Regions from separate parts of the Planktothrix pseudagardhii genome, predicted to be linked through region 2. Evidence: riboswitches for the same ligand, from Rfam matches in the RefSeq annotation. Region 2 holds a riboswitch; the other holds the start of a gene.
What was found. Region 2 has a riboswitch for cobalamin ahead of NMK36_RS15490 (HupE/UreJ family protein). Riboswitches for the same ligand answer to the same signal wherever they lie in the genome.
Positions count from the first base shown of each region.

Region 1: it holds a riboswitch for cobalamin, as region 2 does, so the genes downstream of both, NMK36_RS10470 (sirohydrochlorin chelatase) here and NMK36_RS15490 (HupE/UreJ family protein) in region 2, are expected to answer to the same signal.

Region 1 covers NZ_LR882967.1:2,475,197-2,478,384, forward strand. Annotated here, with positions in the region: gene NMK36_RS10460 (energy-coupling factor transporter transmembrane component T family protein) at 1-167, opposite strand, end outside; gene NMK36_RS10465 (four helix bundle protein) at 215-475, opposite strand; gene NMK36_RS10470 (sirohydrochlorin chelatase) at 460-1,461, opposite strand; adenosylcobalamin-variant (AdoCbl-variant) riboswitch at 1,509-1,605, opposite strand; gene NMK36_RS10475 (hypothetical protein) at 1,778-1,990, opposite strand; gene NMK36_RS10480 (transglycosylase domain-containing protein) at 2,068-3,188, opposite strand, start outside.
Region 2 covers NZ_LR882967.1:3,662,284-3,665,471, forward strand. Annotated here, with positions in the region: gene cobW (cobalamin biosynthesis protein CobW) at 1-944, opposite strand, end outside; gene NMK36_RS15490 (HupE/UreJ family protein) at 1,033-1,704, opposite strand; cobalamin riboswitch at 1,735-1,876, opposite strand; gene cynS (cyanase) at 1,955-2,398, opposite strand; gene NMK36_RS15500 (hypothetical protein) at 2,506-3,188, opposite strand, start outside.

The DNA.
Region 1 (3,188 bases), 1.2 Mb from region 2:
AAAATTAACAACCCGACTAATACTAATCTCCATACAGGGTGTGCTAAAAGCGGAGCTACTAAAAAGCTCATCAACCACACTAACTTAACCCTGGCATCTAAACGATGTAACCAAGTAATCGGTTGTTCTAAATATAGTCCAATGGGAAGCGATCGCAGTAAGTCCATAGAAGAGCAGGGCAGGGAAAGTAGGGGGATCAGGGGGAAAAGGTAGGTTAGTGTTTAAGTAACCAAGGAGAGGGGCTGTTAATCATATTAACAACACCTCCTAAGACTTGATTATAACTTTCATAAAGTTCTTGATCGGTTTCAGTATTGATGTAATTACATCTAATAGCAAATTCAATCCAAGTTTGGGTTTCTGATGCTTCAGATTCACCATCATTAAGCTGGGCAATAAAATCGACTTCATCGCGATGCTTTTGTCCTGATCCAGCAAAATTAGCACAAACAGAAACAATTAAGGTGTATTCCAAATGCGTTGATGATAATCTTCTAATTTGGCATAGGGATCAACTGAGGGATGTTCATGATCATGATGGTGGTGATGATGATGATCATGACCACCATCATGATCATGATGATTTCCTGAAATTGCAGCTAACCGGAATTTGCACATTTCACAGTTCATTTGAACTTCTCCGAGTTGGGTTTCTATTTCCCGTTCTCGTAAGAGGTGTAAAAGTTCCTGTTGAATGCCCATTTCCGGTAAACAAGTCATCTGAATTTCGGGATATTGTTCCTGTTGTTGGGCTGTTATATCAAAGATTTTTTTAACTAAAACCCCAGTAAATAAGAAGTAAGGTAAGACAATAATTCGTTTGGGTTGATAGAGTCGAGCGCGACGAAATCCTTCTTCTAAACGGGGATGAGTAATACCAATAAAACAAGTTTCAACGGTTGAATAACCGCTTCCTTCCCAAAGAATTCGAGCCAGTTTATAAACATCTCCATTAGCATCAGGATCGCTTGCACCCCGTCCGACAAATAATAATACGGTTTCGGAATTGGAAATGTTTAAAGGGTTTAATTCGGGCTGTTCTAATTGGTGTAAACGCGATCGCAATAATTCTAAAATATTGGGACTAATGCCAAAATGTCGGCCATAATGAAAGGTTAATTGCGGATGTCGTTGTTTGGCTCGATCTAACTCATTGGTAATATCAAATTTATTATGTCGCGCTGCAAATAATAATAAGGGTAAGGCGGATAATTCCGTATAACCTTGTTCAATACAGCGATCAATTCCTTCTTGAATAGTAGGTTCTGTTAATTCTAAAAAACAAGGAACCACCGGACGCGAATGATCTAATTGTTGATAGGCTTGAGCAAATTCTAAAAAGGTTTCTCGTCCATCTGTATCACGGGTTCCATGACCAATGAGTAATAACGGACGCTGTAGAGGTAAGGACGGAAATGTTGAGTTTGAGGGTTGAATGGAAAGTTCTGTGTTATAAGTCATGTTAAGTTTAAATCTCCTTCCCCGTGTGAGGCAGGTATAGAGCAAAGTGATCGGTAGGCATTCTGGCTTGTTAGAAATAACCTAACTTACAGTTGCCGCACAGCCTCGGACTTTCACCGATGTTTCCCTACCCGATTACAGTGAATGATTAAGTATTTATTCCATTTTACCCCAGAAAGCAAAAAGATGCGATGAAGGTTGATGGTTTGTTAGTGGAGGTGAAGAATGTGCTTCGCACGCTAATGTTTCTAGCTATTAACCCTTGCCAGAACACTCATTGCATCTTGATAACTGATAACTGATAACTGATAACTGATTAATCAATCGTGATGGATTGAGGGCCGCCGGAATTTCCGTTATTATTTTTAGAGTCAGAGGGGCTAGATACAGAGGTTCCTCCCTGTTTCTCTAGCCAAGTTTTAACGGGATCATCATTCAGGTTTAATTTCAATAAACCTGAGAAAAACCCACCAAAAAATGCAATGGGTTCACGGGTTAATTCTTGTAAAATTGGTTTGAGTTCATCCATAATCGAACAGTCTCCTTAAACCCTGCGATCGCAATAAATCCATCTGGATTTTAGCGCGTTTAACAAAATTTAGCCGTTTAGTAATTATTGGAACCTTCTGAATATCCCCCATCCGAGGAATAGCCATCGGAGGAAGAACCCTCAGAGGAAGAACCCTCAGAGGAATAGCCCTCGGAAGAATATCCCTCAGAATTTCCCCCAGAAGAGGAGTTATCATAATATCCATCAGAAGAATAACCGTTGCTATCACTATAGGAACCCGTATCTGAATAACCGTTATTGTAAGTTTCAGCCGTGTTAGTATAGGTGCCATCCCCACTCGAACCTTGTACTGGATCACCGTCTTCAATAGCAACTTTAGTTCCCGTTTCTATGCTATTAGGTTCATGGGGTTTCGCTTTAATACTGCCTTTTCGTCCTTCTAATTCAGGCAATTCTGGGAACTTTTCAACAGGCATTCCTTCAACAACTTTTCCCATAAATTCCCCCCAACTATAAGCCGCGCTACTACTAGCTCCCCAGGTTGGATCATTATTATCATTTCCTAACCAAATTCCGGTTACAGCTTGAGGAATATACCCAATAAACCATAAATCTCTCGCTTCTTCAGAGGTTCCAGTTTTACCAGCCACTTCTCGGTCGGGTAACGCCGCTGCGCCTCCAGTACCGCCATTAACAACTCCTTCTAACATCCAAGTTGTAATTGCAGCACTATTTTTATCTAAAACTTGTTTGGGTTTAAATTTAGCTTGATAAATGATATTTCCCTGTTGATCTAAAACTCGCCGAATCCCATGAGCCGGAATATAATTGCCTTCATCAGCTAAAGTTCCATAAGCATTGGTTAATTCTAATAAATTAACTTCATAAGCACCTAAAGCCATGGCATAAGTTGGTTTTAAAGGAGATTTAATTCCCATATCTTTTGCTAATTTTATGGCAGGTTCAAACCCCACATCCACTAATACTTTAACAGCAATTACATTAATAGAACGACTCAAGGCATCAGACATCGACATCCAGCCATAATGTTTATTGCCATAATTTCGAGGACGATAACCATCGACTTTATAAGGTTCATCCAAATAACTATCATAAGGGGAAAAACCCGCCCCAATCGCTGCGGCATAAACTAATCCTTTAAAGGTTGATCCCGGTTGTCGTTGTGCTTGGGTAACCCGATTAAATTCACTTTCTT
Region 2 (3,188 bases):
AGACGATCATAAAAGGTTTCAATGCGATCGCCAACTCCTTGTAAAACTAACCGCATCGGTTTATGGGGAACCGAAACAAACCCTTTAATCCGGTAAATTTCCTGTTGTTTAACTATTGTTTTTAACCGTTCAATTAAGTCTTGAGGTTCAAAGTCTTGGGTTAAAATCACAGGAACTGAATTAATATTATCATCATGTTCGTGTTCTTCTTCAGTGTCATGATGACTGGGACGGGCTTCTAAATTATCCTCAACGGCTGAATTAAACCCTAAAATCACATCAGGATGAATATTTCCCTGTTGACAAGAAACAATTTTAACGCCCTCACGCAATTCTTGTTTTAACCAGGTTTCAACTTTCTGTTGAGTTTCGGCATCAACATGATCGGTTTTTGTTAATAAAATTAAATCCGCACAGGCGAGTTGATCTTCAAATAATTCTTCAATAGGGGTTTCATGATCTAAATTAGGATCAGCTTGACGTTGGGCTTCAACTGCTTCAATATCCCCCACTAACGTCCCCTTAGCAATGGCTTCACAGTCTACTACGGTTATAACACCATCAACTGTTGCACCCGTGCGAATTTCCGGCCATCGGAAGGCTTGAACTAAGGGTTTTGGTAATGCTAACCCAGAGGTTTCAATCACAATATGATCGATTTTATCTCGTCGTTTTAGAAGTTCTTGCATAGCGGGAAAAAACTCTTCCTGCACGGTACAACATAAACAACCATTGGTGAGTTCTACTAAGTTGACTTCTGGGGTTTCATCATCGCAAACTTGACAAGAACGGATCAATTCTCCATCAATACCGACTTCTCCAAATTCATTCACTAAAACGGCTATGCGACGACCTTGATTATTTTGTAATAAATGACGAATGGTGGTGGTTTTTCCACTTCCTAAAAATCCAGTAATGACGGTAACAGGAATTTTGGCAGACATAAGATTGAGTTAAAGATTAAAGGTAAAAAGTAGAGATGTTCTCTTCAACATCTCTACAGCAGTAAAACTGAAATATACTTAAGGGAAATTAGCCTGTAATTGCACTAGATAAAGCAATTACCCCAATCGCTACAACAGCAAAACCTGAATATTTGATCAGGGAATATTTGCTAGTTTCTAAGGTTTGTTGGAAGGATTGAGCGAGTTTCATCGTCGCTCCCGCTATTCCCAATTGAATCAAAGTAAATCCTGCCAAATAGGAGATTAAAGGCATCATTCCTGCCCCCATAATTGATTCTCCATAGGCATAGCCATGAAATAAACCCGCTACGCTTGCTAAACTGATTAATACGGCTAGGGGTAATTGTTTTTTCAGCACTAATAAAATGCCAATGGTAATCACCGATAGGGCGATCGCCACTTCAGGAACCGGCAAATTAAAACTCATTAAATGGATTGCTGTCCCTAACATAGCAGCCCCTAGAAACCCGACAATTATCCAAATTCCACCCACAATACTAGCTGCAATTAAACCAATGGAAAGAATAAAGGCAAAGTGATCAATTCCAATGATGGGATGAGCGAGTCCTGATAAAAATCCTTCAAAAAAATTCTTCGGAATTCGACCGCCAAAGGCATGATGGGCTGTGGCAGGTTGCGCCATCAACAGTAATAATAAACTGATGCCTAAAAAAAAGACTCGATTATTATTTTGTAGCGAGAAATCCTGACAAAAACGCTGAAATGATTTGAACATCATAAACATCATCTGTACCGCGCAGATGTGTGAAAGAATAATCTGATTTCGGTGGGTATTCTGACTTAGAGATCAAGACTCTCATCACAGTTGCGGGACAGTGTTGGATTTGCGCCAAACTTTCCCCTTACTTCTAGCGACTGTTCCCCGCTAGAACCGACTCAGATCCTTGACTGTATCATAGGATTACATTTTAGTCAAAAATTTCTCCCAGTATTTAACTAGGAGAAATCTCAGAGATCCATTCAAAAAATTACCATTTTTTATACGGTAAGAATTTTCCATTCATCGTGACTTTAACCCGATCACCATTTGGATCTTCAATTTTATCCACATCTAAGGTAAAATCAATAGCGCTCATAATACCATCTCCAAATTTTTCATGAATGACACTTTTGAGGGGCATTCCATAGACTTGCATAATTTCATAAAATCGATAAATTAAGGGATCAGTTGGAATCACAGGCTCCAGTGATCCTTTTACTGGATAATCAGTCAAGGCTTCAATATATTCTGAACTTAAACCTAACGCTTCAATCAGTTTTTTGGCTTCTTCATAAGAAGCACTAGCTTGCCGATAGATAACAGCAGCAATCCAAACTTCATCGCGTCCCAATAGTTGTTCTAAATCAGAAAATGTGACTCCTTTATGTTTTTTTGCGGCTAACAATTTTTCAGTGATTTCTGAAACAGCCATGTAATCTTCCTCGTAGAATTTATAGCGTGTAGAATCATCTCAGATTATAAAATAGTTTGGGTCAATATTAACAAAAGTTTTTGATTTTTAGAAAAGGTAGGTTATCCTTATTGGGTGGGATGTTTGGGCAGGGGTTTAGGAGGAACGGGCAAGGGTCGAGTCTGAGTGGTTTGTAATTGTTTAACAACGGACAATAAACGTCTCAGATGGGGTTTAATCACCTCTTTATGTTCTTGGGTTAGTGCATCTAATCTCGTTTGAATTTGGGATAAATCTACCGAGGAAGAAGGTTGTACAGATTTTTCTTGTTGTAATTGATGAATGACATCTTGAATTTCTACAAATCGGCCTTGAAAATCCTGTTGAGTTACAGCATTATTTCTTAATTCGTAGGTAATATCCTGTAATTGTTTCAAATTTTCTTGTAACGATTCTAAATGGACAAATTCTGTTGAGGAAAAATTGTGTAATTCTTGACGAAACTGCTCCCGAACTTCTTCTAAAGCTCCAGCAATATGTTCCTGCATGGATGTTACTGACTGTCCTAAAGCGGCAACTTGTTTAGCCCGATAAACCGATTCTAAAGCGTCTGTGTTCGGATATTCTTCTAATTTTTGCTGGAGGGATTCAATTTCATTGAGGAGTTGTTGTCTCAACCCCATAACCACTTTAACCGTATTTTTTTCTAACTTTTCAACGGAATTTTGAACCTGTACAATTTCCATTTGACTTTGATGGGTTTGTTGTTCTAAACGATAGCGGTTAGCAACATTTAATGAAACTGCTAAGG